3 regions of the Mesorhizobium sp. M1423 genome follow, and region 3 is predicted to be linked to each of the others. Evidence: predicted binding sites of a transcription regulator. Region 3 holds the regulator's gene; each other region holds the start of a gene.

Region 1 (3,279 bases), on a different contig from region 3:
CAGCATCTGGTCGGCCGCCTCCTTGCGCGGCGCGACATTGTCCTTCAGGAAACCGGTCTCGACGTAGACCGGCCCAAGCGGCGGCAGATGGTCGCCGAAGAAGGCGATGACCGTCGGCCGCTGGCGTTTCTTCGCCCATTCGATCAGCCGCTCGAGGCCACGGTCCGCGTCGGAAGAGCCTTCGGCGTAGCTCAACAGCGATTCACGTGCCCATTGGCTGATCGGCGCCTGCACCTTATGGGTCGGATTGTTATAGCGATAGGGCTCATACGGCCCGTGGTTCTGCAGGCTGACGGCGAAAAAGAAGACCGGCTCGGCGCTGGTATCGGCCTCGTGGATGATCTCGTCGGTCATCGCTGCGTCCGACGCGAGCGGTCCGCGTTTTTGCATGGGCGGCAACGTCTCCTCGGATTTGAAGTCGTTGAAGCCGAAATCGGCATAGACGGCTCCCCGGTTCCAGAACCAGTTGGTGCCGGGATGGATGGCGCGCGCCCGGTAGCCCTGACTTTTCAGGAAGGTCGCCAGCGACGGGGTCGGTGTCCGCACATATTGCTGGTAGGGAATACTGCCCGCCGGCAGGAAGGCGTTGGAAAAGCCGGTCAGGGCCTCGAACTCGATGTTGGCCGTCATGCCGCCGAATTCGGGCGAGAACATGTAGCCCGTGCGCAGTGCCCGCACATTGGGGATAGGGTCGGGCGTGATGGTGACGCCGGGCAGCTTGGTCGGATCCCAGAAGGATTCGCTCATGACGACGATGATGTCGGGCTTCTCGGCGGGTACCGAGGCCGTCACCTGCGGTTTGCCGATCGCTTCGATCGCCTTGCCGGAATAGCCGGGCGGCGCCGAGACATGGGCCATCGGGACGTTCAGCGCGAATGCGAGCGCAAAACCGTTCGAGGCATAGTTTTCCTTCTGGTCCCACATGATCGGGATGATCTGCAGCCGGTCGCGCGTCCATGAGAAAGTGGCATAGTCCATGATGGAGACGAAGAAGGCGATCAGCGGCACTGTCAGCGTCAGTCGGGCAAGGCGGCCCTTGTGGCTGAGCGCCGGAACGCGGCGGCGCCATAGCCGCCAGCCATAGACGAGAAGCGACAGCCCGCCGCCGACGCCGATCGCCAGGGCAATGGCGGTTCCCGGGCGATCGCGTACCAGGAGCGGCATCAGCGCCACGATCTGCCGAGAATAGAGGAAATCGGTCGGATAGAGCGGATCGCCGAGATAGAGCGACTTCTGGTGGCCGACGAACGCCAGCGACAACGTCAGCGGCGCGAGGATCATCAGGCTCTGATGGCTGCGGCCGAGCACGGCGTCGAGCCCTATGAGGATCAACGCAAAAATGATGATTGTGGTCCAGCCGGGTTTGAAGGGCTGCAGAAAGAAGTCGATGGTGCCGGCAAAGTTGCCGCGCACGATCAATTCGATAGCGAACACCAGGATGGCCGCGGCCAACAGGCTGATGAAGCCATAGCGGATGACAGGCCATTTGCGCCCTGGCAGATAGCCGGTGGCCGGATCGCCTTCGAGAAACTGTGGCGCGGCCTCGGCTGCGCTCTTCCTGGTCTTTGCCACTGCGATAGTTCCCCGGCCCGCAACAAAAGCGTCACTCGACTGTCATCGAACTGTCACGCAAAGCTAGCGCCTGTGGCGGAAATAAGAAGAGCCAGCAAACAAATCGTGAGCGGTTTTCATCATGAGTGATCGCCAAAAAGCCTGCCGAAACAGGCACTCGGCCGACGTTGCGCGGTCAAGGTTGGACTTGACTTGGCCGCACGCCTTGCGTCACAGGCAACGAGAACCAGCAGCTGGGAGCCGCCGATGGCCATCGCATTCACCTTTCCGGGGCAGGGCAGCCAGGCTGTCGGCATGGGCAAGGACCTTGCCGATACCTTTGTTGAATCGCGGCGGATCTTCGAGGAAGTCGATGATGCGCTCGGCGAAAATCTATCGAAGCTTATCTGGGAAGGCCCGGAAGAGACGCTGACGCTGACCGCCAATGCCCAGCCGGCGCTGATGGCGGTGTCGCTTGCCGCAATCCGGGCGTTGGAGGCGCGCGGCTTCTCCCTGAAAGGCAAGGTCACCTATGTCGCCGGCCACTCGCTTGGCGAATATTCGGCACTTGCGGCCGCCGGTTTCGTTTCGGTCGCCGACGCCGCCCGACTGTTGCGCATCCGGGGTAACGCCATGCAGGCGGCGGTACCGGCCGGCGAGGGCGCCATGGCGGCGATCATCGGGCTGGAACAAGCCGACGTCGAAGCCGCCTGCGCAGAGGCTGCCCAAGGCGCGGCCAAAGATCCCGCGCAAGCCTTGGTTTGCCAGATCGCCAATGATAATGGCGGCGGCCAGCTGGTAATCTCCGGCGCCAGGTCGGCGGTCGAACTGGCGGCGAAGCTATGCACGGAGAAGGGCGCCAAGCGGGCGCTCATGCTGCAGGTTTCGGCGCCCTTCCATTCGGCATTGATGAAGCCGGCGGCCGAGATCATGCGGGAGGCACTGGCCGCCGTGACGAAGAGTGCACCGGCCGTGCCGCTGGTCTCCAATGTTACGGTGACCCCGACGAGCGATCCCGACGAGATCGCCCGCCGCCTCGTCGAACAGGTGATCGGGCGCGTGCGCTGGCGCGAAACGGTGGAGTGGTTCGGCGCGAATGGCGTTGCGACGCTATATGAAGTAGGCGCCGGCAAGGTTCTGTCGGGGCTGGCGCGGCGCATTAACCGCGATATTGCCACCAGTGCAATCGGATCCGCGGCGGATGTCGAGGCGGCGCTGGCGGCGCTTGCATAATCAACTGGCGATTTGACCCCGCTCCGTGCGAAGGCTGTTCGCTCAGATCAGGAGACAAAAATGTTCGAATTGACCGGCCGCAAGGCGCTCGTCACCGGCGCATCGGGGGGCATCGGCGAGGCGATCGCCCGCGTGCTGCATGGCCAGGGCGCCATCGTCGGCCTGCACGGCACGCGTATCGAGAAACTGGAGGCGCTGGCCGCCGAACTGGGCGACCGGGTCAAGCTGTTTCCGGCCAATCTTTCCAATCGCGACGAGGTCAAGGCGCTTGGCCAGAAGGCGGAGGCCGATCTCGAAGGCGTCGACATCCTCGTCAACAATGCCGGCATCACGAAGGACGGGTTGTTCGTACGCATGGCTGATGCCGACTGGGATAGCGTGATCGAGGTCAACTTGACCGCCGTGTTCCGGCTGACCCGCGAGCTTACCCATCCGATGATGCGGCGCCGCCATGGCCGCATCATCAACATCACTTCAGTGGTCGGCGTCACCGGC
Region 2 (3,279 bases), on a different contig from region 3:
TTCGGCGCGTACGCCTGCCTGGGGGTGTCGCTACTTCCCGGCGAGGCCTGGAAGCGTGACCTGATAGACCAGGAACATCGTGTCGACGTCGGCGCCATCTTCGGCCTTGTAGGCCGCGCCGACCTGGAAGCCGTCCTGGGTGAGAAAGTCATTGTCGTTGGCGACGAACAGGAAATAGTCGTCGGGCCGTGTTGGGTCGAGGACGCTTACCACCGACATCGCCTCCCATTTCTCCGAAAGGTTGTTGCGGTCATTGGGCGCGCCATTGTGCAGCCCGAAGCGGCCGAGCTCGGTCTTGTCGTTGATGTCGATGAACGGCGTCAGCTTGGCTGGCGTCACCGAGGGATCGAGCTCACCTTTGGGCGCAACCGGCGTGTCCTTGTCGAACTCGGTGCCGGCGATGTCGGTTGCCGCCGACACATCGACGACGCTGATCTCGCGATGGAGCGAGGTGTCGCCCTTCACCCCCTGGCCGTTGCCGCTGTCGCGCGCCAGCATCAGGAAGGTCTTGTCCGACAGAGCCACGATTTCGCTCTGCGCGGCAATCTTGGTCTTGCCCTTGGCATCGGTGAACACCGGCAGCGGCACGACATATTCATGCGCAAGCTTGAGTTGGGCCGGATCCGAGGCATCGTAGACCAGCGCGCGCGTGTTCTGGCGCGTCGAAGCGGAATCGCCGCCATCCTGTCTGGCGGCCGATTGCAGCACAGCGATCAGGAACTTGCCGTCCGGCGTCAGTGCCATGCCTTCGAGGCCCTGGTTGTTCTGACGGCCGGTTTCGGGATCCTTCGGATCTGGGTCTGCCGCGCCCGGTCCTGGATTGTTGGACGCGAAGTTCGGCGTTCCATGACGCATCGGGACAAGCGCCGCCGGCGGCTGCGTTGCCGACATCAGACGCCCACCGGCGGAGAAGTGGTAGATGTTCGGACCATATTCGTCCGAGATGAACATGGTGCCGTCGGGCAGCCGCACGATCGCCTCGTTATCGAGCGCGAGCTTGCCGTTGGCTTCGGGCAGGATCGGCATGTCGTCGGTCGCTGCGCGCACGCCGTTGAGCGGATCTAGGCCGGTTGCATCGATGCCCTTGTCGTCGGTCAAAAGCATGGTGTCGGCTAGCGTTGCCTTGAGGCCCGACTGTTCCTGGCCGGCGGCTGGCACTGCACCCGGCGCGATCGGGGCGAACTCGAGGGCAATCGTGTTGATGCGCGGACGGTAATCGGTGGTGCCGACGACATTGTAGCCACGATCCGGCAGCAGCCACAGCGAGCCCTTATAGCCATCGGCGCCATGCGTCCAGCCGGCAGCGTCGATCGCCATGCCCGAGCCGGAGCCAAACGTCTCGCCGAACTTGTCCCTTTGGCTGGCCGGGATGCGACCGACACCGACCAGGCCCTTGTTGACGAAGCTGACGCCGCCGACGGTCGCTGCGTTTTCAGCCAAGGCCGGAGTCAAGGCGGTGAACATCGCCAGCGCGACTGCGAGGGACGCGTTTCGGTGCAGGTTTTTCATGGAAATCCTCTTTGTGACAAAACAGCCGGGATCTGAAAAAGCGCCGCGTCGCATCGAGAATGCCGCGAAAGCCTTCGGAGAAGCGATCTAGGACGCGAACATGATACTTGCGTGACAGTGCTGCGCTTGCCTGGGCCTCATGTGGTCGCAACTAGCCCGGGCATGGCGAATCCGTCGCCACCGAGAGCAATTAACAACTTTACAAATAATCATTCTTATGTGAAGTTATGACAATGAAAGGTCACCGATGACAGTCTGTCGTTTCGCTACCCGCCTCAATTCCTTTGCCTCGCGGCCACAGGCCGAGTGGCCTGATCTTGTTGGTAAACCGTCCATGCTGCAAATGGCGGCGCGTGCGGCGAAGGTTGCGGAATTGACCGATCTCGACCTCAACTTCCCCGACCATGTCGATGAAAAACCTGCGGAAATGGCACGCAAACTCGGCAATCTCAGGCTTTCCATCAATGGCTTCGCCATGCGCTACTACTCTAATCCGGCCTTCAAGCTCGGCGCCTTCACCAATCCGGATCCTTCCGTTCGCCGCGAGGCCATCGACCTGACCAAGGCCGGCATCGACGCCGCGCGCGAGGCCGGCGCCAGCCTGATGACATTGTGGCTCGGGCAGGATGGCTTCGACTACGCCTTCCAGGCTGACTACGCAACACTCTGGCAACACGAAATCGATGGCATTCGTGAAGTAGCGGCGCATGATCCGGGCTGCCAGATTAGCCTTGAATACAAACCCAACGAGCCGCGCTCCTACAGCCTGATGCCCGATGCGGCGACGACATTGCTGGCGATCCGCGAGATCGGCCTGCCCAATCTCGGCGTGACGCTCGATTTCGCTCACGTGCTCTATGCCGACGAGCAGCCGGCTTTCGCTGCCGCCCTCATAGCACGGCACAGCAAGCTGCTCGGCGTGCACCTCAACGACGGCTACGCCAAGCGCGACGACGGCCTGATGGTCGGTGCCGTGCACACGCTGCAGACGATCGAGCTGCTCAGGCAGATCCGCCGCGACGGCTATGCCGGGGCCATCTACTTCGACACGTTCCCCGACATGACCGGGCTCGATCCCGTCCACGAATGCGAAGTCAACATCGCCACCGTCAAGCGCATGCTGCGCGTCGTCGATCGGCTGGACGGCGACAACCGCCTGTCAGCCGCCGTCGACCGTCAGGACGCGATCGCGTCGCAGGCCATCATCCAGGAAGCCATGCTCGGGCCGGACAGCTGAGGCCGGCGCCATCACCGTTTTTCAACAAGGGAGGAAAGACCATGAAATTTCTGCTCGTCACCGCTACCGCTGCCCTGATGGCGCTGTCCATCGGCTCGGTGTTATCCGCGGACCTCGCGCCGCTCAATTCCGACACCGAGAAGGATCGCGTCGACTGGTCGCAGCTCGAGGCCAAGTTCGGGGCTTTCCCCAAGCTGCCCGAGGGCACCAAGGCGGGTGCGGTCTCCAAGACGCTGACCAACGAATACTGGCGCTCGCTGGGCGAGGGCTACAAGTCGTTCGGCGACCGCATCGGCGTGCCCGTCGTCTACCAGGCGGCGCAGAGCGAGGGCGACCAACTCGGCCAGCTCACTATCGCCGAAGGCCTGGTCACGCAAGGCTACAACGTGCTGCTCGTTTCACCGCAGACCGACTCCAACTTGCAGCCGATCATGGAACAGGCCAAGGCAGCCAACGTGCCGGTGGTCAACGTCAATGACGCGGTCATCCCGCAGGCCGAGTATTATGTCGGCAATGTCCAGCGCGACAATGGC
Region 3 (3,279 bases):
GTTCCAGAAGCCGACGCCGTTCCCGATGTCGATCTACGAGAACATCGCCTTCGGCGTCAGGCTTTATGAGAATCTCGGCAAGTCCGAAATGGACGGCCGCGTCGAACAAGCGTTGAAGCGGGCCGCGCTGTGGGGCGAGGTCAAGGACAAGCTCAACGCCAGCGGCTTGAGCCTGTCAGGCGGCCAGCAGCAGCGGCTTTGTATTGCCCGCACCGTGGCGGTGAAGCCGGAAGTCATTCTGCTCGATGAGCCGGCTTCGGCACTCGACCCGCTGTCGACCGCCAAGATCGAGGAACTGATCGACGAATTGCAAGCCGACTACACGATCGTCATCGTCACCCACAACATGCAGCAGGCGGCGCGCGTATCGCGCCAGACCGCCTTCATGTATCTGGGTGAACTGGTAGAGTTCGACCGGACCGAGAAGATCTTCACGTCGCCCCGCGAGAAGCGCACGCAGGATTACATCACCGGCCGCTTCGGCTGAGCCGTTCCGATCACGCATATGAGGACAGGACCATGGGCGAACACACAGTCGCTTCTTTCGACGAGGATCTCGAGCAGATCAGCAAGCTGATCCGCGACATGGCCGACCTCGCCGGTTCGATGGTCGGCGGGGCGACCAAGGCCCTGTTGAATTCCGACAACGTGCTGGCGCAACGCGTCGTCTCCGACGACGCCATCATGGATGCGCGTCAACGCGAACTGGACGACCGCGCCATTACCCTGATCGCCAAGCGCCAGCCGATGGCCCACGATCTGCGCCATGTCGTCGGGGCGATCCGCATGGCCGGCGACCTCGAACGCATCGGCGACCTTGCCAAGAATATCGCCAAGCGTGTGAGCGCGGTCGGCCTCAGCGTCACGCCGCGCGACCTATCGCATTCCATCGATGCGATGGCGCAGCTGGTGCTCATCCAGGTGCAGGGCGTCATCGAGGAGTATGCTGCAGGCGATGCAGCCGCGTTGGCCAAGCTGCGCGCCGCCGACGAGCGTATCGACGTCAAATACACGTCGGTGTTCCGCGAGCTGTTGACCTACATGATGGAAGACCCGCGCAACATCACCGCTTGCACGCATCTGCTGTTCTGCGCCAAGAATCTGGAGCGGATCGGCGACCATGTCACCAACATCGCCGAAAATGCGTATTATGTGCTGACCGGCGAGCAATTGCCGGTCAATCGTCCGAAGCAAGACGAAACGACAATGTCCGCACCGGCGACATGATGGGGGTGCCCAGCCGATGATCGCACCACGCATAATGGTGGTGGAGGACGAGGAGCCGTTGGGTGTGCTGCTCCGCTACAATCTCGAATCCGAAGGCTACCAGGTCGAGGTGGTGACACGCGGCGACGAAGCCGAGATCCGTTTGCAGGAGAATGTGCCCGATCTTCTGGTGCTCGACTGGATGATACCAGCGGTTTCCGGCATCGAGCTCTGCCGCCGGTTGCGGGTGCGCCCCGAAACCGAACGGCTGCCGATCATCATGCTGACCGCGCGCGGCGAGGAGAGCGACCGGGTACGCGGTCTTTCGACCGGCGCCGACGACTATCTGGTCAAACCGTTTTCGACACCGGAATTCATGGCCAGGGTCAAGGCGCTGCTGCGCCGCGCCAAGCCGGAAGTGCTGTCCAGCGTGCTGAAGGTCGGCGACATCGTGCTCGATCGCGAATCGCACAGGGTGTATCGCAAGAAGACCGAGATCCGGCTCGGGCCGACCGAATTCCGGTTGCTCGAATTCATGATGCGGCATCCGGGCCGCGTCTTCTCGCGCAGCCAGTTACTCGATAATGTCTGGGGCGAGACGATCTATATCGACGAACGCACCGTCGACGTGCATGTCGGGCGGCTGCGCAAAGCCGTCAACAACGGCCGCATGCCTGATGTCATCCGCACCATCCGCGGTGCCGGCTACGCGATCAGGGAAGATTGACCCGCCCAGTCAGGCTACGTTCTTTCTGACGCCGGGCCTCATTTGCGCGCCCGGCGCGAAAATCTGCTGGTCGACGAAGCTTAACGCCCGCATTGCACAGCCTTCGCGGATCAGCGGCAATTCGTTCGGCTCGGTATCGAAGGAGATCGAGCCCGAATGCTGGCCGCCGGCGGTCTGGGCGATGGCCTTGCGCAAGGCCGGCTCGATCAGATCGAAGGCGGCGGCACTGGCGCCGACCATCGCAACCGGTGCCGGATCGATCAGCGCGAACAGCGAGCCGAGACCGAAACCCAGCGCTTCGCCGGCCTTGCGGTAGGCTTCGCGTTCCGGCCCGTCCTTCTCGCGCGCCCGAACCGCCAGCGCGCGCATGTCGGCGTCGCTGACGTCGGCGACCGGTTGGCTGTCTTCGCTCATCTGCGTGGCGTTGCGCCAGATGGCGTAATTGCCGGCATAGGCCTCGATGCAGCCGCGCCGCCCGCAACGGCAGAGTGCGCCGCCCGGACGATGGATCATGTGGCCAAACTCGCCGCCCGAGGAGTGTGTGCCGGTGAACAGCTCGCCCTTGAGCACCAGCCCCATGCCGATTCCGTGCGAAAGCAGGATGGCGATGAAGTCGTCGCGATAGCGATCCGGATCGCGCCAGCGCAAAGCCACCGCCATCATATTGCAGTCGTTCTCCACCGTGGCCGGGATGCCGAATTCATCTTCCAGCATGTCGGCAAAGTCGATGTCCGTCTGCGGCGTGATCGGCGACCACAGCATGGCGCGTGCAGGGGAGTCGGTAATTCCCTGAATCGCCAAGGCGATGCGGGCGACGCGGCGGACGTCAAGGTCTGGATCCTCCAGCCGGCGCCGGACGATGGCCATGCATTCGCGGATCAGTTCGTCGCGCGGCATGGTCAGCGTGTCCAGCCGGCGCTGTTCCTCGGCGACCACCTGCCCCGCATAGTCGATGATGGCGGCCGACAGGAAATTCAGCGACAACACCACGGTCAGCACCGCCGCCGCTTCCGGATTGAGGGCAAGGCCGACCTGCGGACGACCGCGTTTCAACGAAACGGGTTCGCTTGCCTTGCTCTCGGCGAGGATGCCTTCCCGTATCAGGTCGGAGGAGATCGCCGATATGGTCGAATGGCTGAGGCCGGTGGTTGCGGCGATCTCCGTACGCGATGGCTGGCCGGCCCGGCGCACGGCCGAGATCACCATCGCCCGGTTGCGCCGGCGCAAATCGTCATGGCGGATTCCGACCGACATCGTTTTGCTTTCCTCCCGGTTTGCCGCGGCCGCTCATGAACCGGAAGCCGTCGGTAATGCCGACAAATAGTGTCAGATGAGGCAAATAGTGT

The links. Region 3 encodes PhoB, which activates phosphate uptake and scavenging genes when phosphate is short. Its sites were predicted from a motif close to TGTCATNNANCTGTCAT; they were not measured.
Region 1: the regulator PhoB is predicted to act here: its motif matches at 1,613-1,629, upstream of NKG95_RS31845 (LTA synthase family protein).
Region 2: the regulator PhoB is predicted to act here: its motif matches at 1,610-1,626, upstream of NKG95_RS03955 (esterase-like activity of phytase family protein).

The regions. Positions count from the first base shown of each region.
Region 1 covers NZ_JAMYKU010000042.1:21,317-24,595, reverse strand. The annotation lists gene NKG95_RS31845 (LTA synthase family protein) at 1-1,572, opposite strand, end outside; gene fabD (ACP S-malonyltransferase) at 1,819-2,784, shown strand; gene fabG (3-oxoacyl-[acyl-carrier-protein] reductase) at 2,845-3,279, shown strand, end outside.
Region 2 covers NZ_JAMYKU010000002.1:236,195-239,473, reverse strand. The annotation lists gene NKG95_RS03955 (esterase-like activity of phytase family protein) at 31-1,509, opposite strand; gene NKG95_RS03950 (TIM barrel protein) at 1,757-2,746, shown strand; gene NKG95_RS03945 (sugar ABC transporter substrate-binding protein) at 2,788-3,279, shown strand, end outside.
Region 3 covers NZ_JAMYKU010000001.1:457,888-461,166, forward strand. The annotation lists gene pstB (phosphate ABC transporter ATP-binding protein PstB) at 1-487, shown strand, start outside; gene phoU (phosphate signaling complex protein PhoU) at 520-1,227, shown strand; gene phoB (phosphate regulon transcriptional regulator PhoB) at 1,244-1,933, shown strand; gene NKG95_RS02400 (ROK family protein) at 1,943-3,187, opposite strand.